DNA from 4 places in the Pseudoalteromonas sp. MER144-MNA-CIBAN-0113 genome. Region 3 is predicted to be linked to each of the others. Evidence: predicted binding sites of a transcription regulator. Region 3 holds the regulator's gene; each other region holds the start of a gene.
What was found. The regulator LexA, encoded in region 3, represses DNA repair genes until DNA is damaged. The targets are predictions, from matches to a motif close to TACTGTATNNNNATACAGTA.
Positions count from the first base shown of each region.

Region 1: a site for LexA is predicted at 2,863-2,882, ahead of AAEY57_RS08855 (YebG family protein). Genes of this name have one in related genera too.
Region 2: a site for LexA is predicted at 2,228-2,247, ahead of AAEY57_RS17460 (SulA-like leucine-rich domain-containing protein). Genes of this name have one in related genera too.
Region 4: a site for LexA is predicted at 1,413-1,432, ahead of uvrD (DNA helicase II). Genes of this name have one in related genera too.

Region 1 is NZ_JBEOOG010000025.1:42,051-48,188, forward strand. Features, by position in the region: gene AAEY57_RS08845 (EAL and HDOD domain-containing protein) at 1-219, opposite strand, end outside; gene putP (sodium/proline symporter PutP) at 564-2,075, shown strand; gene AAEY57_RS08855 (YebG family protein) at 2,512-2,811, opposite strand; gene AAEY57_RS08860 (ComEA family DNA-binding protein) at 3,109-3,402, shown strand; gene AAEY57_RS08865 (DUF6170 family protein) at 3,415-3,717, opposite strand; gene dsbB (disulfide bond formation protein DsbB) at 3,719-4,237, opposite strand; gene nhaB (sodium/proton antiporter NhaB) at 4,355-5,926, opposite strand.
Region 2 is NZ_JBEOOG010000097.1:48-6,185, forward strand. Features, by position in the region: gene AAEY57_RS17445 (VC2046/SO_2500 family protein) at 142-669, shown strand; gene AAEY57_RS17450 (DUF6172 family protein) at 882-1,184, shown strand; gene AAEY57_RS17455 (YchJ family protein) at 1,252-1,728, opposite strand; gene AAEY57_RS17460 (SulA-like leucine-rich domain-containing protein) at 1,768-2,202, opposite strand; gene AAEY57_RS17465 (SEL1-like repeat protein) at 2,525-2,986, opposite strand; gene AAEY57_RS17470 (NCS2 family permease) at 3,105-4,397, shown strand; gene AAEY57_RS17475 (hypothetical protein) at 4,513-5,268, opposite strand; gene cysB (HTH-type transcriptional regulator CysB) at 5,564-6,138, shown strand, end outside.
Region 3 is NZ_JBEOOG010000021.1:24,074-30,211, reverse strand. Features, by position in the region: gene norR (nitric oxide reductase transcriptional regulator NorR) at 1-180, opposite strand, end outside; gene hmpA (NO-inducible flavohemoprotein) at 346-1,527, shown strand; gene AAEY57_RS07700 (endonuclease) at 1,567-2,220, opposite strand; gene AAEY57_RS07695 (hypothetical protein) at 2,473-2,853, shown strand; gene AAEY57_RS07690 (PaaI family thioesterase) at 2,883-3,326, opposite strand; gene lexA (transcriptional repressor LexA) at 3,525-4,142, shown strand; gene coxB (cytochrome c oxidase subunit II) at 4,636-5,778, shown strand; gene ctaD (cytochrome c oxidase subunit I) at 5,778-6,138, shown strand, end outside.
Region 4 is NZ_JBEOOG010000006.1:1,970-8,107, reverse strand. Features, by position in the region: gene AAEY57_RS02630 (dUTP diphosphatase) at 1-421, opposite strand, end outside; gene AAEY57_RS02625 (YacL family protein) at 474-842, opposite strand; gene AAEY57_RS02620 (hypothetical protein) at 957-1,181, opposite strand; gene uvrD (DNA helicase II) at 1,497-3,662, shown strand; gene AAEY57_RS02610 (GNAT family N-acetyltransferase) at 3,640-5,730, shown strand; gene AAEY57_RS02605 (ABC transporter substrate-binding protein) at 5,699-6,138, shown strand, end outside.

The sequences.
Region 1 (6,138 bases), on a different contig from region 3:
TAACAAGGTGTCTAAGGTAAAGTTAATATAAGCGGGTTTATTATCAGTTAAATCTTCTAAGCCAAAGTTAAATTGACTGCCTTCAATCAGTCGAGACGTGGCTTCATCGCCGTCAATATTTGGAAATACGTTATCAACTCCATCACGAAATAAAAGCTCATAGCCAATTAGTTCTTTATTGCGATCTAAAATAGGTTGCCGAGCAGCGTAAAAATACATATTGGATTCCGAAAGAGTAGAAATTGATTAACATTGTAATAATATATTGGAAAACATTCAAAATAGCATCGGTAAAATGAACATTATTAATAAAATACTATGGTTGGTTTGGTATTTCTTAATCTAATTTTATTGTTTTTCATTTTATTTGTTGCAAAAGTGAGCTAACCGATGGTTTTTTATCTACTTAAATGAGCGGGTTGGAGTTATTAGCAATTACCGTGTTATAGTTCAGTAGAAAGCTTTTATTCCAATACTGTCTTAATTATAAGATTTCAAGAGTCATTATTTGGATTAAAAGCCTGTTATTACTTATTTAAGTGGAGGCAAATTTGGAAACAGGAATGATTATTTCACTGGCATTATATTTTATTGTAATGCTGGGAATAGGACTATACGCATATAAGCAATCTACCAGCGATATATCAGGGTATATGCTAGGTGGTCGTAATTTAGCCCCCAGTGTTGCTGCCTTATCAGCGGGTGCATCAGACATGAGTGGTTGGTTACTTATGGGCCTACCTGGCGCAATGTACTTATTTGGGCTTAGCAAGGTTTGGATTGCTATTGGCTTAGTATTAGGCGCATGGGCAAACTATTTCTTAGTCGCCCCAAGACTGCGTGTTTATACTGAAAAAGCAAATGACTCTATTACCATCCCTGATTATTTTGCAAATCGTTTTGATGATAACAAGAATATCCTCCGTGTGATCTCTGCAATTGTTATTATTGTGTTCTTTACTTTGTATACTTCATCAGGCGTAGTCGCCGGTGGTAAGTTATTTGAAAATTCATTTCAGATGAGTTACGAAATGGGTTTATACATCACCACGGGTGTGGTTGTTGTTTACACCTTATTTGGTGGTTTTTTAGCGGTTAGCCTAACAGACTTCGTGCAAGGTTGTATTATGTTTATCTCCTTGCTTGCAGTACCTATCGCTACTTATATGATGCTTGATCAGCCATTTATGGATACTTTAGCAAATGCAAATTACCAGCAGTTGTTAAGTTCACCAAAAGCCAGTGAAATCCATTCATTGAATATGCTTGATTGGTTTGCTGGTGGTTCTACCATTGCTATTATTTCTGCGATGGCTTGGGGCTTAGGCTACTTTGGTCAGCCACATATTATTGTTCGCTTTATGTCTATTCGCTCAGTGAAAGAAATGCCAACTATGCGTCGTATTGGTATGTCTTGGATGACACTATCTGCGATTGGTGCGGTATTTACCGGTTTATTTGGTGCTGCCTTTATGATTGAAAACCAAATGCCTATTGCCGATAAAGAGACCATTTTCTTAGTATTAGCTGAACTTATTTTCCACCCATTAATTGCTGGCTTCCTACTGGCTGCTATTTTAGCTGCGATTATGAGTACGATTTCATCGCAATTATTGGTGTGTTCAAGCTCGCTTACTGAAGACTTCTACAAGATTTACTTAAACCGCGATGCCTCGCAAACTGAGCTGGTGTTAGTAGGGCGTATTAGCGTAATACTGGTTGCGTTATTTGCTATTTACCTAGCGTATGACCGTAATAGTTCAATACTTGATTTAGTTAGCAACGCATGGGCTGGTTTTGGTGCTGCATTTGGTCCACTTGTCTTGTTTAGCCTTTACTGGAAACGTATGAACTTAAAAGGGGCTATTAGCGGTATGGTTGTTGGTGCTTTAACAGTGCTTGTATGGATTTATGCGCCTATTACCATTAATGGTGAGAGCTTAAGCAGTGTAATTTATGAAATCGTCCCAGGTTTCATTTTAGCGAGTATTGCTATTGTGGTAGGAAGCCTTGTGACAGCTGAACCGAAAAAAGAAATTACTGATCTGTTTGATGAAGTTGAATCGTCATTGTAACTGATTAGCTAACGTAAAGTGTTGGTTTTTATAAATGCCAATCAGTTTAACTGGTTGGCATTTTTTATTGGCTGACCTTTAGCAGAGACCATTCATCTCGTTTAAACAGCTGAGATTATGACGCTTAATCACCGATTACTTGCCTTTAGCTATTATTATTTAACCTGAACTCTGGATAATAAATCTATCTCAAGCAGCTATTTTCAGCGCTAACTGCGTTGAATTTACTTGCAATAGGCTAGCTATTGACGCGTAATTTCGCCTTGTTTTCACTGGAAATCTCTGGCTAGAGAAAAATAAACATAAATATCATTTTTTGATTCAATACGTTAGTAAATCTCTTAACCAGAGTTCAGGTTATTTAAAGGCATAAAAAAACTGAATTCGAATAACGAATTCAGTTTTTTTAATAATTACTATTGAGCTTTTAAAAGTACTAACTCGCTGCTTTCTCTTTTATATCTGCAACGTTATCTGACTTTGTTTTTTTAGCCTTGGCGGGTACTTCTTTACCACCTTTAAGTACGGCCATAAAGTCGTCTTTACTTTTTGCAATCTCCAGCGCGAGCGACTCAACCTGTTGTTCACTTAGTGGTACATCTACTTTTTCAAGCATGAGTTCTAGTGACTCGGCAATATCGAGCATTTTGTCATAGGCATCAGCTTCTTTTTTAGTAGTAAACGTCATGCGCTCGACTCCGTTTCGTTCTACAACATATTTAACAACAACAGCCATGATTTCTCCTGCTTACTTACGTGGCAATATGATTAATTTAAATCATTAGATTACTGTTTTTATATACAGTACAAGCTTGCGCGCGTTTTTGCAAGCTTTAGCCTTAGTTTATCTGCAGCTTGGTTGACAATAAAGAGTAACTCTACTTTATTTATTAAGTCACTTTATAACGCGTTGCAGTAAAGGAGTCGCAAGGAGTGATTGTTACCGTTAGTACTTAGTAACCACAACGTTATGTAAAAGTGCTGGGTGTAAATAATCAACAAATGTTCATGTGAGAACACAAAAGGAAATAGTATGAAATTAATTAAAATCATCTCATTAGCCGCTGCTTTATGTTTATTACCTATGGGTACCACCTTTGCGCAAAGCGATATGCTATCAGAGCAGATGCAATCAGCCGTGGTTAATATTAATACTGCTGATTTAAAACAGTTAATTAAGTTACCAGGTGTCGGCAAGAAAAAAGCACAGGCAATTATCGATTATAGAGAAACCAATGGTGATTTCGCATCACTTGAAGATCTAGCTAAAGTAAAAGGGGTGGGTAAAAAAATGCTAGCCAAACTTGATGGAAAGGTGGCGTTTTAACTTAAAAGGGCGCTATGCGCCCTGATAAAACTGTTTTAAGGCAGCACCAAGGTGCTTTTTAGCAAAATTAACATCTACGGGGGCAGTTAATAGCGGGTAGCTTAAACCAGCCACAATCAAAAAGGGCACGAGTAGCCATCCTTCAAAAAGGGTAAATATTAAAAAAAATGGGCTTAGCAGCATAAGCTTTACAATACGCATTAACACTCTGTCACTAGGAGAGAGCATACTTAACGAGATCGCAATAACGGTTTGTCTTTGACGAACTTTTAAGTGTTTAAGTTCGTCAACGTGGCTTGAAAAAAAAGTAAACATATTAAAGTGACTTTTTAGTTATTAATCGGCTGGCCACCAATATAAAGAGTGTGGCGGTAAACAATACAAAAATAACTTCCATCCATGCTGGCATACTTAAGCCTGCAAATTGCCAATCTATGTTTCCGCAATCACCGGTTGCCTCAAAAAATTGCGGTATCCAATGATGTAATGGCATAAACTCTGGAAAATTTGGCTCAAACTCACAGCTAAATGCGAAGGGGTCAGTGGTTGTTTGCATTTCAATGTGCTCACGAGCTATTAGTAACCCCCATACACTTGAAACCCCCCACACTGTATAAGCGACAATACGGACTACGAGGTTGTTTGGTTTACTGGCGCCAATAATACCGGCAAAAAGTAAGCCTAATACCGCGGTGCGTTGGTAAATACACATAATGCACGGCGCTAACCCCATGTTGTATTGGAAAAAGAGCGCGATGACTTCAAGCAGAAAAACAATCCCACTGAATAATAACCAAGGTGTACGCTGAGTACTTAGATTAGCAAGCCAGTTCATAACAAATCCGTATTTAAATAAGGGCTTAGATTATGACGTAGGATAAACAGCGGAGCAAGTAAAAGGGAAAAGTGAGGAGCTATGAAATTTCCTAGCTCCTCAAAGTCGGGGAAGCTCTTAATGCCCAGAATTCGCTACAGGGATGTGGTGTTGTATTATCCCCCAGTCATAAAACAAACTGGTTATTTCACTCAAGCCAAAATAAGTCGCGCTTAACCCAACAAAGGTAAGCACAAAAGTGTAAGGTAAAGCCATATACACCATTCGACCGTAAGATAGGCGTAACACGGGAGCTAGTGTTGATGTCAGTAAGAATAAGAAAGCAGCTTGACCATTAGGGGTGGCCACGCTGGGTAAGTTTGTGCCGGTGTTTATTGCCACTGCAAGTAAATCAAATTGGTCTCGAGTTATTTGACCTGCTTTTAGAGCTGCAGCAACTTCATTTATATATACAGTGCCGACAAATACATTATCACTGACCATTGAAAGCAATCCATTAGCGATAAAAAACATCACCAATTGTAAGTGCCCTTCAAATGTTAGTACCCAAGTAATCACGGGAGTAAAGAGTTGTTGATCGATGATTACTGCAACCACACTAAAAAATACACAAAGTAGTGCAGTGAAGGGGAGGGCCTCTTCAAAGGCTTTACCGAGTTGGTGCTCTTCTATTATGCCGGCCGACGACGTGGCTAAAATAATTACCGATAAACCAATTAAGCCCACGGTTGCTAAATGTAACGCTAAGCCAGTAATTAACCAGATAGCGATAAGTGCTTGAATTGTGAGGTTCACTCTATCGCGTTTGGTACGTTTTTTATCAAGTGTTTGTGCATGGTTTTTTAAAATAGCATGAATTGTTTCTGGCAGTTTTGCCCCATAGCCAAAGGTTTTTGTTTTTTCTAATAAAAAGGTTGTTAATAAGCCCGCAAAAAGCACGGGTAAAGAAACGGGCAGCATTCTTAAAAAGAACTCACCAAATAGCCAACTTGCTCGCTCTGCAATAATTAAGTTTTGTGGTTCACCAACCATAGTGCACACGCCGCCAAGTGCGGTCCCAATCGAGGCATGCATGAGTAAATTACGTAAAAAAGCACGAAACTCTTCAAGCTCTTGACGGTTTATCTCTTTTACTTGGTTATCATCGTTAATATCGTGCTCACTAATAAAATCTTTTCCTGAGGCCACCTTGTGATAAATACTATAAAAGCCCATGGCCACCGCAATAACAACCGCCATTACAGTTAGGGCATCTAAAAAAGCTGATAAAAACGCAGCAGCTATTGCAAACGCAAGCGATAAAACGGTTTTACTTCTTACTGAAACCACTAACTTGGTAAAAATATACAGCAGCAGATCTTTCATGAAATAAATACCGGCAACCATAAAAATAAGTAATAAAAGCACATCTAGGTTTTGTGCTATTTCATGTTCAACTTGCGTGGTTGATGTCATACCAATTAATAGTGCCTCAATGGCAAGTAGACCACCAGGTTGCAGTGGGTAACACTTGAGCGCCATGGCCAGTGTAAAAATAAACTCAATAACCAGTACCCAGCCAGACAAATAAGGGTTTAATTGAAACAGCAGCGGGTTAATTATTAAAAATGCAATAATGGTGTATTTATACCATTGAGGTGCTTTACCTAAAAAATTTATAAATATTGCAGATGGGACACTCTGTTGCATGATTTTTCCCTAGGGAGGCGTTTAATAGTCTGGTTAATGTCATTAACTTAGTCCAGCCTATAGAGGGTGTAAACAACTAAATAATAATAGTCAAAGTGTCTGGTATGAATAATAGGTTGGCATTCATAGTGTGTTTAAAACCTATCGGTAAAACTAGCGAATCATACAAGTAAAGTTGCCTTTTTAATCACATGCCTAGCACGGCTAGCGCA
Region 2 (6,138 bases), on a different contig from region 3:
GATCCCTTTGGCCGCTCGGGAACCCCTCCAATGCAACGCGGCAGATAATAGCAAACTTCTTATTTAAGTAAAGAAAAAAGCTAAAGAAAATTCAAATTTAGCCGATAAATACTTATTAATTAGTTAAATAGGCTAAAGTCTATGCAGTTTGGTGATTTGTTAATCACGGAGAGCCAGTTAAAAACGAGGCTTAACGAAAGTGTGCACGAAAACCGCCGAGGCGAGTTTGCACTTTTATTAGCAATGCTCTCTCACGATGCACTCGATTTTAGTGAATTCCACCTACCCAAAAGTGACACTAAGCATTATCATGCCGATGAAGATGCTCTGCGTAAACAATTTGGCGCAGGTCCAAAGCAGCCACTAGCGCCAGATACCTTTAATATGTTAATTGGTAAAAATAACACAGAGCTTTTAGCAAAAATGGGAAGCGCTGTAGGGATGAGTGATATAAAGTTAACTCAGTGCTTAAAGCCTGAGCCATTTAATATTCGTGATGATAAAAACCACATTCCGCTTAACGTAATGGATAACTGTGAATTAGCGGTACGTCGACGAATTAAAAATACCAACACCGAGTTATCAAACCCTCAAATGGATGCGGTGGCATTTTATGATGATTTACAAAATGAAGCTATCTACCAGCCATTACATTTGTTTAGTGCCTAATTATATGTGTTCAATTGCTGCTTTATACATGCCATTTGATTGTAATAAACTGTGTTTATAGTAGTAAGTAACTATTGGTTTTATAGGTGCTTTATTTTAATAACTGATTTAATATAAAAAAAGCATCCAAAATTTAAATGCAATTGCTATAATGGCGCAAATGGTATGACATTAAATGCCATTATCATTAAACCAAGGTAATTAGGAACGTAATGAAGAAAACATTCACGCTGAATCATGAGAAAATCAAATACCCTCGTATGGTTGATGCTGCAAAGCATGAAGTGAAAAAATATTTGAAAAGAGAACGTAATAAAACTTTACCTGTTGATGCCGACTACTGGGCATTCGATTGTAAGTTTGGCAACACGGCTGAAGAAGCCCAAGTGGTTCACGTTGCTGAAATTAACAATCACATCAGTGAAATTGAAAAGCAAGGTTTAACTTCTTTTTACTTAGAGATTTTAGCAAGACCTGCACAGCGTCAAGATTTCGATGAAGATGATGGCGAATAAAACGCTAATTTGCGTTTAGTGTAGTTTTTGAAAATGGGCCTTGTGGCCCATTTTTTGTAGCTGTTATTTAAACACTATGACACTTTTTATACTTTTTATTACTGCCGCAAGGGCACGTATCATTGCGTTTTACTTTAATATCGGCAACCGGTGTAATCTCACCATCAAGGTATCGCCATTGTCCATCTTCTTTAATAAACCTTGAATTTTCTGCTAACTGGCAATATAAATCTTGATAAAAGTAGTGAGCTTTAAATGTAACAAATCCTGTTTCATCATTATAACCAGAGTCTAATACGGTTAAGTTTATAAAACGGCAACTATTTGCAAAATCTTTAATTTCTGAAATTGAATTTTCAGCTTGTTTTTCTTTTGCATAACTTTCACGAACAAAAACCGCGTTTTTAACAGCATAAGCACTGTAGCGTGCACGCATAAGTTGCTCTGGTGTGTGTGGCTGTTTGGTTTTTAAATGAAAAGGCTCGCAGCAATCAGCATAAGGTTGCTGACTGCTACAAAAACATAATAGGGCGTTAGAAGTCATGATAAATGTACTGTGTATTAAAACGCTAGTTTATCAAGCTTATTGCGTAAGTGAAATCTCAGGGTGAGCGCTTTTTTTGCTAAAGCAATACAACTTAGTGCGCGTATGGCTCAAGTTTAATGATAACTGCGACAGTTGTTGGTTATTTATTATGTCAGTCCAGGTGATCACCGCGGCAAAATTTCCATTGTGAAGTGCAGAACTTAAAACATACTCTAAATTAACTAAATGCTTTTGACGAATAACCAGCAATTTACTGGTATCAATTGAGCATGAATCAAGTAGCGCTTTGCTCGGTACGTTATCGGGTGCTATTAACAGTGTCCATGCGTTTAGGCTGTTGTATTGGTGTAATACTTTTAATAACTCAAACGTTGCTGAAATTTCATCTTCAATTTGTACAACGTTAACACAATCTGATTGGTCATCTTGTTGATAGCTTTTAACTGTTCTTAGGGTAATTGGCTGTAACATAATCTTCTCACTCACTGGGTTTTTATACAGTACATTCATACAGTAGTTTATACAGTTGTTTGGTGCAAGTGTTTTTTGCTATTTTTTTGTACAGTTATTCATCTTAAAACGCGACAGTTATTATAAATATACAAATAATCTATATATAACAAAGGTTTAATTTTTATTGGAAATTAATCCCCACAGAATTAATTTTAAGGCTGGGAGCAAATAAATACAGATGAACAGGGGGTATACAGTAGTTTAAATTAATTAAGCGTGCTTGCTTTGGCTATAAACGCTTAATTAATTTACAGATGAAATGAGTTGCTGCGCAGTGAAATTATTTTTCGCTACTAGAGGGGATCAAATGTGAGAATTGTAACTGATGAATTTGTTCATACAGGCTGGCTGCGTAGCATTGAGCATCTTTAAGTCGTTTGGTACTAATATGTTTTCGTATATCGCTCATTGCTTCTATGGCGGGTTCATAGCCTTGACTACCGGCTAAGCTAAGCCACGCAGCACCATGAAATACACTTTGCGGCACACCTTGTCCTTTTATAAAAAACAGCCCTAAATAAAACTGCGCGCGATAATTTCCTGCCATTGCTGCCAAACGCATCCATTTTGCGGCTAAGGCGCCTTGTTCATTTTTAAGGTAATAAAGGGCTTTATTTAATATGTCTTGATCGGTGTTTTTAGAGCTCGCAGGGAGATTTGCATCGCTTGGTTGCGTTACAAAAGAAAGAATGTTGTCTAATTGTTGCTCTAAGTCTTGGCCACTTGGTGTCGTTTTGATCATGCTACTTCGTTTGTTATTTTAATCACTTAGCTAGTTTAGTATATAGCAAGGTAAAATGTCCTGTAAAAAGTTATTTTTATGCTAAAATCTCGCCACTTTTTACAACCACAAGTTTATTATGCTCGAAGCCTTATTCAAAATCCGTGCAAATGATTCTTCGGTTCGCCGTGAATGTATTGCCGGTATGACTACATTTATTACGATGGTTTATATCGTATTCGTTAACCCAGCTATGCTTGCTGAAGCCGGTATGGACCAAGGTGCTGCCTTTGTTGCCACCTGTATTGCAGCTGCAATAGGGTGTTTTATTATGGGTTTGTGGGCCAATTATCCATTGGCACTGGCACCGGGTATGGGATTAAATGCATTTTTTACCTATGGCGTTGTATTAGGTATGGGTTATAGCTGGCAAGCTGCGTTGGGTGCGGTATTTATGTCAGGGTGTATATTTTTAATTTTAAGCTTGTTTAAGGTGCGAGAGTGGATTATTAATGCAATCCCTCTGGTGCTCAAGCAAGCAATAGCAACGGGTATTGGCGCATTTTTAGCTCTCATCGCACTTAAAAGTGCCGGTATTATTGTATCAAGTCCTGCAACACTGGTGCAGTTGGGTGATATTACCTCGCCAGGTCCTTTATTGGCTATTTTCAGCTTTTTTGTTATTGCTGCACTGCTTTATCGCGATTTTAAAAGTGGCGTACTGATTAGTATTTTACTAGTCACCGCGATTGCTGTGTCTATGGGGTTAGTGGAGTATCATGGTGTTATTGCTATGCCACCTTCTATCATGCCGACCTTTATGCAACTGGACTTTAGTGCCGCGTTTGAACTGTCGATGTTGAGTGTTATTTTTGCGTTTTTATTCGTTGATTTGTTTGATACCTCAGGCACGTTAGTTGCGGTAACTCAGAAGGCTGGTTTAGCAGATAAAAACGGTAATATGCCGCGTTTAGGTCGTGCATTAAGCGCCGACAGCACAGCAACTATTGCAGGTGCAATGCTCGGTACTTCAACAACCACGTCATACATTGAGTCTGTTGCAGGTGTATCTGTTGGTGGTCGAACGGGTTTGACCGCTGTGGTTGTGGGTTGCTGCTTTTTACTGATGATGTTTTTTGCGCCTTTAGCTCAAATGGTGCCTGCATACGCAACCGCGGGAGCTATTTTATATGTATCTGTATTGATGCTACAAAACTTAAAGTTTGTAAATTGGGACGACATGACTGATGCAATTCCGGTGAGTGTTGTATTATTAATGACACCGCTGACTTTCTCAATTGCACACGGTATTGCACTTGGTTTTATTTCTTATACGGCAGTAAAAGTGCTGTGTGGCAAAAAAGATCAGGTAAGCATTAGTGTTTGGATTTTAACTGCCTTGTTTATTGTTAAGTTCGCATTTTTATCTTAATGCAGGCAGCTTGTTAGAATACGTATATGTCTTAGTATGTAAACACAAAGTGGGGCAAAATCCTATTCAAAAAAAAGCCCATGCAACTGCATGGGCTTTTTTATTTAGAAAGGAGTTACCATTTCTTTTTAGGTGCAAATAATACGTCTAAATCATCTTGCTCTTGTTCGTTCTTTTTCTTCAATGATGTAGCATTTGATGCCTTGAGTTCATTACTTATCGTTTCAAGGTAGCCTTCAACTTCAGCTCGTTTTGCCGTAATGTAATCGTCATTAAATGAAACACTGTTAAGTGTGGCAGCTGCTTTTTCAAAGTACTGCCTAGCAGAGCCTATCATTCCAGCTGTTTGCGCTGATAACCCTCGTTTTATTTGGCTTTCAATGTTGATTCTTAGTTGTAGCTTTTCAAGGCGTTTGTCTTCTGCAATAAATACCTGGCTGTCTACTTTGCCTTTATTATGCTCAGAACGAATAATAGTGCGTAACTTTTTAATACCTTGTATCAGCGATATCAGTTGTTTGTCGTTGCCTGGTAATACAAAGCCATCTGAACCGTCTTGAATTGGGTTTTGTAGTCGCTCTTTTGCTTCTTTTAAGCGGTTTTTTAGTCCACTACCTCCGCTTGAAATAGACACCATTTGACTGAGCGCATCATGAATTCGTCGTTGTAATATTCGCTGAGTTGCCTCTGAAAGTGGAATGTTGGCGCTATTCATTAATGCTTCTTCGGTTTCTTCAATGATTGCTTTTTGTTTTGTTAACTCTTTGCGTCGTTCAGCTTCTTGTTTTTCTTTGTGTTGCTGAACAGCACTAACCCATAGTGCAATGACTATAAGTGCAACAATTAATACAATTATAATGGAAACTATCATGTTATAATTCTCAAATTCTTAACCTTATTATCTAATCTTACATTAAATATATAAAAGGTGGGAAACTTTGCTCAGATTAACTGAAAAAAGCGTCACCATAAAGCGTTTAAATCTTAATATGTTATGTTTCGATTGCTGATAATCATTGCTATCTCAAGTTTATTTATTGTGTTAACCTGAAATTTCAACAAATTAATTGTTATATTATGTAACATTAATCAGCCTTTTATATAGCTACCTATAGTTAGGGTGCGCTTTTATCTGTCAATGTGAATTATAACGAAACTACATAGCCATGAAATTACAACAACTTAGATATATCGTAGAAGTTCAAAATCATAAATTAAATGTTTCAGCTACGGCTGAGAGTTTATTTACCTCCCAGCCTGGTATTTCTAAGCAAGTACGTATGTTAGAAGATGAGCTCGGTGTACAAATTTTTGGCCGCAGTGGTAAGCATTTAACTCATGTTACAGGCGCTGGCGAGGAAATCATTAACATATCACGCGAAATACTCTCAAAAGTTGAGGGTATTAAAGCGGTGGCGAATGAACATACTTTACCGGATCAAGGCAAACTTAATATTGCTACCACGCATACACAAGCACGGTATGCGTTACCGAGTGTAATTAAAGGCTTTACTCAAAAATACCCTGCGGTATCACTGCATATGCACCAAGGTACACCACAGCAAATATCGGATGCAGCCGCTCGCGGTGATGCTGACTTTGCCATTGCCACAGAAGCGCTTCATTTATATTCAGATTTAGTAATGCTGCCTTGCTACCATTGGAATCGTAGTATTGTGGTTGCTAAAGATCATCCCCTTGCGAAAAAAGTGGATAATTTAACAGTGGCTGATATAGCCCA
Region 3 (6,138 bases):
GGGCATAAGCCCTTTAATGGCTAAGGGTTTTAATTGCTCACCTTGGCGAATTAATAATGCACTGGCATCGCTGGGAATAACACGTTCAACCGTGGCTAAAAGTTGCTCAAAACTGTGAGCATGTAACGTACTTTGCGCAAGTTCTAATGCAACTTGCGTCAGGTTGAATTGTTGGTTCATGTCAAAATGACCTTTTAGTGTATTTTTACAGGTTTTATAGTAGGTCATAAAGACCCATTTTGTAAAGCGAGTTAATTTAACCTTTTGAATATTATAGGTTTAATTGGTTGGCACACTCTGTGTAATGCTAAATGCAAGCAGTTAGTTATTACATAGGAAATAAACATGTTATCCGATAAAACCATACAAATAGTTAAAAGCACGGTGCCATTGCTTGCAGAGGCAGGTACGGTCGTAACCGATCATTTTTACAAGCGCATGTTTAGTCATAATCCCGAGCTTAAACATATTTTTAATATGACTAATCAAGAAACGGGTCGTCAGCAATTTGCATTATTTAATGCGTTGGCTGCGTACGCGCAAAATATTGATAATTTAGCCGTGTTAAAAGAGGCGCTAGCGCGAATTAATCATAAGCATACCAGCTTAAATATTTTACCTGAGCATTATCCTATTGTGGGCGCACATTTAATCGGTACGTTAAAAGAGCTTATTCCTGAGCAGTTTACTGCCGATGTTGAATATGCGTGGCGCGAAGCCTACGGTGTACTTGCTGATATTTGTATTACCGAAGAAGCGGCATTGTATGCGCACAGTAAAAACAACCATGGTGGCTGGGCAGGCACGCGCCAGTTTGAAATTACTGATAAACATATTGAATCTGAATTCGTAACTAGTTTTACGCTGACACCTGTGGATGGTAAAGCAGTTATTACCTACAAGCCAGGACAGTACATTGGCATTAAAGTTAAGCCTGAGGGCGCAGAATATGAAGAGATCCGCCAGTATTCTATTTCGCAAAAGAGCAATGCTAAAAACTATCGTATTAGCGTTAAAAAAGAGTGCCAACCAAAGCCTGGCGTGGTGTCTAATTATTTACACTCACTAGAGCAAGGCGCACGAGTAGAGTTATACCCGCCAGCGGGAGATTTCATTTTAAAAAATGAGGCAACTCCAGTGGTACTTATTTCAGCAGGCGTTGGCCAAACCCCGATGATGGCGATGCTGCAAACGCTACTTAGTGGTGATAAAAATCAAGCGATTAGTTATTTGCACGCGTGTGAAAACAGCCGCGAATTTTCATTTAAAGGGTATTTAGCGCAGCAAACGGCAATGCATCCACAGCTAAAAACATTTACTTGGTTTAATCAAGGTGGCGAGGAGTGTGATTTCACTGGGCTAATGGATTTATCGGTGCTTGAGGCATCATTACCTATTAGCGAAGGGGCATTTTATTTGTGTGGACCAGCATCATTTATGGCTTACGTAAAAGGCCAGCTACTTGATTTAGGTGTGCAAAGCTCAAACATTCACTACGAAATATTTGGACCACACCAAGCGTTATAGGTTAATTAAAAGCGTGTGTTACACGCTTTTAATTTAAACTTACAGCTTTTTACTATTTGTGTTAGCAGCATAAGCTTGTTGTTGCCAAGCATTAAATAGCTTTTGTTGTTTAGCTGAAATTTTTAAACCATACGTTTTTTGCATGTAAGCGTACGCATCGGCAATGCGTTTACGTGCATGAACAGGCGGTTCAACAACACGTTGTTTAAAATTAACTTTAACCTCACAGCGACCATATTGCGTCGCGTTTTGGGCTAACATGCCAAAGCGGTAGTTTGAGCGATCGGCGTTAATTTCACCAATTGCAGGGGCTAAATTGTTTATATCGGCTTCCATCAAGCGAAACTTAGCGCTAACTTTGCGGCAGTTTTTACGCCCACCATCTTGCCAACATTGTAACTGGTGACCAAATTCCCATGCAGGGACAATATGTTCCCATTCAATTCGCAGGGCACGTTGATTTACTTTGCCTGAGCGGGTTAGTGTGTTGCGAGGCACGTAGCCACAATGGGTAGGGTCGGGTACCAACTTTTTGCCTTGTTTTTTTATATCGCAACCACAATAAATACTTTTAGCGTTTTCGGGAAGGGTATTAATTAAGTGCTTTTTGGCACTCGAAAACCGCGTAAATTGTTCGCCCATTGCTGAAAAACAAGCACAGCAAGCCAACAAAGCTAAAATAAACCGAATCATATCCATCACATACGTGAACTACAGGAGCGGCTAGTTTAAGGCCTAGAATAAAAAAGTAAACTGCCGCCGGCATGCTTTAATTTTAATTTGCGTATTTTGTGTAGGGCGTTTTTTAGGAGTAAATAGTGGGCAATATTCAGAGGCTAACGCTAAAAACGCGTTAATGCAGTGATTCCTGCGTTGTTGATTTGGTATAACGGTAAAACTGCGTTAAAGTTTGCAATGAGATTAATAGAGGGTAAAAACGAGATAATGTCGGAAATTCAATTTTTAAATGTAGATCTAGAGCTTGAGTCAAAGCAAGATATTAGCGTATTAGTTGCTGATTTAAAAAAGGTCGCAACTATTTTACATTATGATAAAGACGAATACCGTCAACTTGCTCGCATTGAGGTTGCAGGTGAAATAACCACGCCAGATAAAGCGATTAATCACTTGTGTGAGTTAATCGAGTCGTGTTCACGCAATGCATTAAAGCAATGGTTGAGTTGTTCACGCAGAACTTTCGATATTGGGTTTGAGTCTGGCACTTCGCCAAAATGCTTTAACCAAGCCTTACATGCAGATACCTTGTTACGTATATCTGCAATTGGTGCAGGCGTAGAAATTACTATTTACCCTTTCGAAAAGTAATTTAATTTCAACCTTGGTTAATTGACTTACTAGCCTTTTCGCTCTACTACGGCTGCGGTCATACGTGATACGCAGCAAAGCTCATTGCGGCTATTGGTTATTTTAATATCCCAAACCGAGCTGCGCTTGCCGATATGATAAGCTCTCGCTGTGGCCGTTAATGTGCCATTGCGTGATGCCTTTAAATGACTTGCACTGATCTCTTGGCCAACACAATAAAACCGATTGAAATCAACCACAAAATTAGCGGCATAACTTGCTACTGTTTCAGCAAGCACCACATTTGCACCACCATGAACGATACCCATAGGGTTATGATGCTCTGGAATTGCCGGCATAGTTGCCACTAAGTAGTCATCACCAATTTCACTGATTTCTATTCCCATGGTTTTCATGAGTGTCCCTTGGCCTGTAATACCTTGATCTAATTGCTTACAAAACTCTAATGTAATCGGTTGATGCCAAATACTCATGCTAGCTCCTTGGATAAGTAATTGAGAATTAAAATTTATTAATATGATAATGCGTTGCTAATAATTACATTTATCACCCTGCTTTTAAAGTAGGTTATTGTTTGATGATAACGGCATATAAGGCATTAATTTATATTTGCGATTTTTAAATAACTGTATATACTCACAGTTAATTGTACTGTATGGAAAACCAGTTGTATGCGACCATTAACGAAACGCCAAGCGCAAATACTCGAACTCATTAAAGTGTTTATTAAAGACACTGGTATGCCTCCTACACGTGCCGAAATTGCACAAACACTGGGTTTTAAAAGTGCGAATGCTGCAGAAGAACACTTAAAAGCACTGGCCAAAAAAGGTGTGATTAAAATGAAGCCAGGCGCGAGTCGGGGCATTCAGCTTGTTGAAGAAGAGGAGCCAGAGCAGTTAGGCTTACCTTTAATTGGCAGGGTGGCTGCCGGTGAGCCTATATTGGCGCAACAGCATGTAGAAAGCCACTGTAAAATTGACCCTTTAATGTTTAAACCTGCGGCCGATTTTTTATTGCGTGTTAACGGTATGAGTATGAAAGACATTGGTATTATGGATGGTGATTTACTTGCTGTGCATAAAACCCAAGTTGCCGAAAATGGACAAGTTATTGTTGCCCGTGTTGACGACGATGTAACCGTGAAGCGTTTAGAAAAAGCGGGCAGAAAAGTACTCTTACATGCTGAAAATGATGAGTTTTCAGCTATTGAGGTCGATTTAGAAAATGAGTCGTTCAATATTGAAGGCTTAGCGGTAGGTGTTATTCGTAACGCTGACTGGATGTAGTATTAAAGCATAATTTAGCGCTTAATAGTGATTAGGCGCTGGGTTTGTTAGCAGCACAATGTCTAACTTATCAAATGTATGACTATATGTTGTTAAGTGCTTCTCCTATCATAAATAAAATCACTAAATACTTTATAAATAAACAAATTTACTCTGCTTTTTTAAGTTAACAATTTTTTATATTTCTATCCTGTAATTTCAATACACCCCTTACTAAACCTGACTCTTAGATTAATTGCCTGACTAGTTGCTATTTTTTTAGCTGCGCATTTTAAAAAATACACCTTGTTTATTTTTCATACTCACCTTGCTTATTGTTTATTTTTTAACTAGTTATTAAAGAGCTGGAATAAAAATAACTCACAGCTTAGTCGTTTTGAGAACACACATTTACTAAATCCAGCACCCTTATAAAAAATAAAAATAACGAATAGGCGTTTAAGCCGTATGCCTCTTCGCTTTGCGTCAGCAATAGCATCAAAGGAGCCGTCACATGGGTAAGCTGAGTTCTTCCTTGTGGCTTATATTGTTTGTTTTTTCGCAGAATGTGCTTGCTAATAGCCAATATAATATGCGTAAAGGCGTAACCGATATAAGTAATAATGTATACCAACTGCACATGACTATTTTTTTAATATGTTGTGTGATTGGGGTGATCGTGTTTGCCATTATGTTTTGGGCACTCATTCATCATCGCAAATCTAAAGGGGCTGTCCCTGCCCAATTCCATGAAAGCACCAAAGTAGAAATACTGTGGACTGCGATCCCTTTTGTCATATTAATTGTTATGGCCATTCCTGCGACTAAAACCTTAATTGCCATGGAGGATGCCAGCAAAGCTGATCTCACCATTAAAATTACAGGCTCACAGTGGAAGTGGCATTACGAGTATATGGGGGAGGACGTTGAGTTTTATTCCATGCTAGCTACACCTCAAAATGAAATAACCAACCTTGCTGATAAAAACCCGAATTATTTACTCGAGGTCGATAAACCGCTGGTACTACCAATTAATCAAAAAGTACGTTTTTTAATGACTTCAGATGATGTTATTCACTCATGGTGGGTGCCTGACTTTGCCGTTAAAAAAGATGCAAACCCTGGGTTTATTAATGAAACATGGACCAATATTAATGAGGTTGGTACTTACCGTGGGCAGTGTGCAGAGCTTTGCGGTAAAGATCATGGTTTTATGCCTGTTGTGGTAGAAGCTAAAACAGAAGAAGACTTCAAAACGTGGTTAGCAGAGGCTAAACAAGCCAAGCAAAAAGCAGCTGCAGCAGACGCTGCGTTATTAGACCAAGTTGTACCAAAAGAAGAGCTGATGGCGCTTGGTGAGCAGGTTTATATGGCGAGCTGCGCGGCGTGCCATCAGCCAACAGGATTAGGCTTGCCGGGTGTTTTTCCGGCTCTTAAAGGCAGCCCAATAGTCATAGGTGATATCAAAGGGCATATAGATATTTTGCTCCACGGTAAACCAGGTACGGCTATGCAGTCTTTCGCAAAGCAATTATCAATCAAGCAAATAGCAGCTGTTATTACCTATAAACGCAACGCGTGGGGTAATGACACTGGTGATGTAATTCAACCGAGCGAGATACAAGCGGCACTGGATGCTGATGGGGAGGCTAAATAATGAGTAGCATTGCAGAACAACCTAATACCAATGAGGCTCATCATGCCCATCAACCTGCCACAGGCTTTAAGCGCTGGTTATTTACAACCAACCATAAAGATATAGGTAGCTTATATTTAATTTTTTCACTCACCATGTTTTTAATTGGTGGGGCAATGGCGATGGTTATTCGAGCTGAGTTATTTCAGCCGGGCCTACAACTGGTTGATCCTCACTTTTTTAATCAAATGACCACAGTGCATGGTTTAATAATGGTGTTTGGTGCGGTTATGCCAGCCTTTACCGGCTTGGCAAACTGGATGATCCCGCTAATGATTGGTGCGCCAGATATGGCCTTACCGAGAATGAATAACTGGAGCT
Region 4 (6,138 bases), on a different contig from region 3:
AATCATCAATATCCATACCGATTTGTGCCATACAACCGGCAAAAGCAGCCGCGTTAAAAGTTTTATTGGCAACCGCACTGGCCGCTAATAATTCAAGCGTTTGTTTAAAATCATCGCCTTGCTGTGGGGCGCTCATTTGAGTTTGTAGCTGCGTAGCGATTTGCTCGTAGCTGGTCTTACCGTCGATACGTAGCGATAAACCAAAATGAAAAATATCAACCAGCTCTAAAATCACTTGCTCAGTATCTGGGGTTTGCTTTTTCCACCATTTCCAACCGTAATGGTCCAGCATTTCTGCACATTCAACCCAAATAGCTCTATACCATTCAAAGCCTTGACTAAACCATTGCTCATGTACTTTGGTATTCATGGCATTTTGCATTTCTAGCATAACAACTAGTTTGTTTAAATTCGCAGACATATTGGTTCCACTGTTGGATTTATAATTAGGGTAATAATACAGATAATATAACTTAACGACCAGCCGAAAACTCATGCCACGAGTTGATCAGGTCAACAAAGTCTTCAAAACCACAACCACTGCTTAAATCATTCTCTTCAAGCATGAGTTCGTCATCTTGGTAGGCTAATATATCTTCGTTATCTTGATGCAGCGCATGCGCTTCGAATAATGCTTCATCTTTAGATAGAATTAGGTCAATTTCTTGGCCTTTAAGTGTTACCGGCTCAAAGCTTGAACTCACCGAGCTAATAAGTGCCTGCACCATAGCCACTTTGTCTTTGCCTATTTCTTCATTTAACCAACGGCCTATAATCGCGTGCTCGCTGCTAATTTTAATTCTTAACCCACTAATAGGATCGCGAATAAATTGGTATTCCATAACTTTATTCCAGTACTGCTAAATACAACAGATTATAACCTAGTCAGTTATGAATAACGCAAGCCAGATACAAAAATAGCGCCATAAGGCGCTATTAAAGTATGCTCACTATAGCTAACCGCCTGAGCGATAGCGGGCAGCATCAATAATTGCCCATAAATGGAATACGGCTCCAACAATGGCTGGAACAACTAAAAACCATAGCGCATAACCGCCAAAAACCAGAATTGCAAAAACAAGTGCCGCTAAAATACGGCCCTGAACCAACTGCCCTAAACCTGGGAAAAAAATATTACATAGAGCGGCGATTACATTTCCGCCAGAACCTTGTTGAGACATACTAACCTCTGTAGTTTAATTAATTTTGTATTTGTACTTATTATTTATACTTACACACTTTATGCCAATTTATTAAGGCTTACAAATCATACAGTTAAATTATTACGAATTTATCAGTTTAGTATTTTTTGCCAAAAATAAGTCAAATTAGCAATTTTAAATAGCTATTTTAGTTACTTGCTCAGTTTATACTGTTAACTATTCAACAACTTAAATACGTATTTTATAAATAGCTGTTTATAAAAACAGTATTTTATTTAGCCTAACAAAAACACCTGTTATACTGCTCTCATTATTGATTAAAAAGGCGTAACGATGGACGTTTCAGAATTACTCGATGGCTTAAATGATAAACAACGCGATGCCGTTGCAGCGCCATTACAAAACATGCTGGTATTAGCAGGAGCAGGTTCAGGTAAAACTCGAGTATTGGTTCATCGTATTGCCTGGTTAATGCAAGTAGAGCAAGCCTCTGCCTATAGTATTTTTGCGGTAACCTTTACTAATAAAGCCGCTAAAGAAATGCGCTCACGGGTTGAAGAAACATTAAAAGCCCCTGTAGGCGGCATGTGGATTGGTACTTTCCATGGTTTATCGCACCGAATTTTGCGTGCACATCACCGTGAAGCAAACTTACCTGAAGCCTTTCAAATTTTAGACTCTGACGATCAGCTTCGTATGATCAAGCGCTTATTAAAATCGATGAATATCGATGATAAAAAATGGCCGGCAAAGCAGTTTGGTTGGTACATAAGCGCTAAAAAAGATGAAGCTCTGCGCCCTAAAGATATTCAGGCATACGATATTAACGAGCAAATGATGCTGCGCGTTTATGCCGCCTATCAAGAAGCTTGTGATAGAGCGGGCCTTGTTGATTTTGCAGAAATATTACTACGTAGCTATGAGGTTCTTAAAAATAACCCAACCTTGCTGCGTCATTATCAGCAGCGCTTTGCGCACATGCTTGTAGACGAGTTTCAAGATACCAACACCATTCAGTATGCGTGGTTAAAACTACTTGCGGGCGATACCAGCAGCATCATGATTGTAGGCGATGATGACCAAAGTATTTATGGTTGGCGCGGCGCAAAAATAGAAAACATTAAACGCTTTTTAACCGATTTTGATGCAGAGACGATTCGCCTTGAGCAAAACTATCGCTCGACTGCCACTATTCTTAAAGCCTCAAACGCGTTAATTCAAAATAACTCCGAGCGAATGGGAAAAAGTTTATGGACCGACGGTAACGACGGTGAACCTATCTCTATTTATGCTGCTTTTAATGAGCTAGATGAAGCGCGCTTTGTGAGTAGCAAATTACGTAGCTGGCTTAATGCGGGTAATGCACTTCAAGATGCGGCTATTTTATATCGTAGTAATGCGCAATCGCGGGTACTTGAAGAAGCAATGCTACAAGAAGGTTTAAAATACCGAATTTATGGCGGTATGCGATTCTTCGAACGCCAAGAAATTAAAGATGCACTTTCATATTTACGCTTAGTGGGTAACCGCCAAGATGATGCGGCATTTGAGCGTGTTATTAATACGCCCGCCCGCGGCATTGGCGATAAAACATTAAGCCATATACGTGACTGCGCTCGCGCTGAATCTTTGCCGCTTTGGTATGCTGCTAAAGCCATTGTAGAGCAACAGCATTTATCGGGTCGCGCTTCTGGAGCGGTTGCCAAGTTTGTTGAGTTAATTGAACATATTGAAGATAAAATTAGTGACTTAACGCTGCATGAGCAAGCTAAATATGCCATTCAAACCTCAGGGTTAATGGCAATGTATCAGGCTGAAAAAGGTGAAAAAGGCCGTGCTCGGGTTGAAAACTTAGAAGAATTAATTAGCGCCTGCGATCAATATGAACTCCCTGAAGAGGAAGAGTTTAGTTCACCACTACAAGGCTTTTTAGCCTACACCTCGCTTGAATCAGGTGAAGGGCAAGCTGATGAACATGAAGATGCGGTACAAATGATGACGCTTCACTCAGCTAAAGGATTAGAGTTTCCGCTGGTATTTATGGTCGGTGTTGAAGAGGGCATGTTCCCATCACAACAAAGTAATGAAGAAACGGGCCGTTTAGAAGAAGAACGTCGCCTTTGTTATGTAGGTATGACCCGTGCTATGGATAAGCTGTATATAAGCCACGCAGAAAGCCGCCGTTTATATGGTCAAGAAAAATACCACAGCCCATCGCGTTTTTTACGTGAAATACCCGAAGACTGCGTAGAAGAAATTCGCATTAAAACCCAGGTTTCTCGCCCGCCAGCAGCTGGTCGCTTTAGTGCATCGGTTAGCCATGCCGCCTTTGAAGAAAGCGGATTTAATTTAGGTCAACGGGTGCTACATGCAAAATTTGGCATTGGTACGGTGCTTAATTACGAAGGCAGTGGCGCACAATCGCGAGTACAGGTTAACTTTGACGACTTAGGTAGTAAGTGGTTAGTAACAGCTTATGCAAGACTACAAGCCGTTTAACCGCGTTATAGAGCATCTGCAACAGCAGCTAACGAATGCTAAACATCGTCAGTTACTCTTGCTTACAGGCGATAAAAATTGGTGTTATGAGCAATGCACTCAGCTGCTTGCTCAATTACAGCAACCCTCTTTTGTTCTTTCTAAAAACACAAATTTAGTTAATGCACATTGGCCAGAGCATACCCATCAAATTTTAGGGCAAGAGTGCGCCCATGCTGTTTATGATGGCTACAGTGGACTGGTGCCAGATAAACTAGCAGCCTTAGCGGGCGTAGTTCAAGCGGGTGGCTTTTTAATTGTATTACTTCCAGCGCTCGAATCACTTGAACATTGGTGCGATCCTGCGCTGCCATTATTTCAATCATTTGGACAAGCGCATCAATACAGCTTTTTTAATCAACGCTTAAAGCACTTACTGAGCAGCGCCTCCTTATTACATTTTAATCAACAAGATGGCTGGGTTACTCTTGCCGACATTGATGCATCAGCAGGTACAATAGATTTTACCGAGCAACAACAATGTGTTAAATTAATAAAAAAAACCGCGCACGGACGGGCAAATAGACCATTATTGATTAATGCTGATCGGGGACGGGGGAAATCAGCGGCATTAGGGATTGCCGCAAGCGAGCTCAGCGATAAAAAAATCCTTATCAGCTCTGTGCAATTTCGCGCATTACACAGCAGCTTTAAACATTTAGCAAACGCACTCAATTTAGAGTATCAAGCAGGCAATAAATGCATTGCAAATATGCAATATGTGGCACCTGATCAACTACTTAACGAACAGCCTGAGTGTGACTTGCTATTAATTGATGAAGCGGCAGCAATCCCTGTTCCAATGCTCATAAAACTACTCCACCTTTATCCTCGCGTGGTATTTTCAAGCACCATGGTTGGCTATGAAGGCAATGGTCGCGGCTATATTCTAAAGTTTACTCGCTACATTAAAACGCATTTTAAAAATATGCGCAGTATGACTCTTGAGCAGCCTATTCGCTTTGCAAAGCAGGACCCATTAGAGCAGCACATTCGCACGTTATTAGCCTTAGATGCTGAACATCACAGCCTCACCTTACACTCTACCCCTCTGCAATTTAAGCAGTTACAGGCACATCAACTTGCTAGTAACGAGTCACTACTTTATCAAGTGATTGGGTTGCTAACGCTGGCACATTATCAAACCAGTGTGAATGATTTACGCCACTTACTAGACGCCACTAAACAACATGTATTTGTTTGCCAACAAGGTGATAATATTCTCGGTGTCTGTTTAATTGCGATTGAAGGTGGGTTTAATGCCGCCATGAGCAATGAAATAGCACAAGGAAAGCGCAGGCCTCAAGGTCACTTAATGGCACAAACGTTAGCACAATTGAGTTTTAATGCTGATGTTTTAAAACAACACTGCGCCCGCGTGGTGCGTATTGCCATTGATCCACAGCATCACAACAAAAAAATAGGCACACAGTTACTTAAATACTGTGAACAGCAATTGCAGAGCGAGTGTCATTGGTTTGGTGCCAGCTTTGGTGGCAATGCGCAATTACTCAGTTTTTGGCAAAGTAATGGCTTTGATTTAGTTAAACTCGGTTTTCAAAAAGATAAGGCAACGGGCGAGCACAGTGCATTAGTTGTTAAAAGCTTAACTAAAAGTGATCAACTAGTAGAGCAATTAGTAGCACAGTTTGAAGCCGATTTCCCTTTGCAACTACTCGATCACTATAGTCAGCTTGATTATCAACTGGTCGCGAAAATTGTCTCTCATTTTAATACTCATACTAGCAGTATCACTGAGCAATTAAGATTAAAGTCTATGTTAACAAGTGACTACCAGCTTTTTAATATAAAACCATTGCTCTGGCGACGTTTTTGGGCATTGCCGTATAGCTTGCCAACCGATGACGATAATTTCCAATATGTTTTTATTAGGCTAGTATTACAAAATTGGACACCGAAAAATATCCAAAGTCAGTTAGGTTTGAATGGCACAAAGTCATTTAATACATTATTTAAAAAGGCTGTAAATAATTGGTATGAGCGCATTTCGCATAATAGCAAACCTTAACATTGTCCTTATAGCATTAGTGCTTGGGCAAACTTTCGCGCATGCCGAGCAAACCAACAACAAAGTAATTAAGCTGGGCATGTCTACTGCACTGACTGGCCCGGCTAAAAATATTGGCCAACAGTTACATAAAGGTAGCAGCGTTTATTTTGACAAAGTTAATAACGTTGGCGGCATTAATGGCGCTAAGGTGCTACTTTTAGTTGCTGACGATCACTATGAACCCAAACAAACCGTTAATAATACTCGTGAGTTTATTTACACAAATAAAGTTGATGCCCTGTTTGGTGCCATGGGTACCCCAACCAGCCATGCAATTATACCTTTACTAGAACAATCAAAAATTCCGTTCTTAATGCTTTTTAGCGGGGCGAGCTTTCTACGTGAAAAACCGTCAGTTAAAGCATT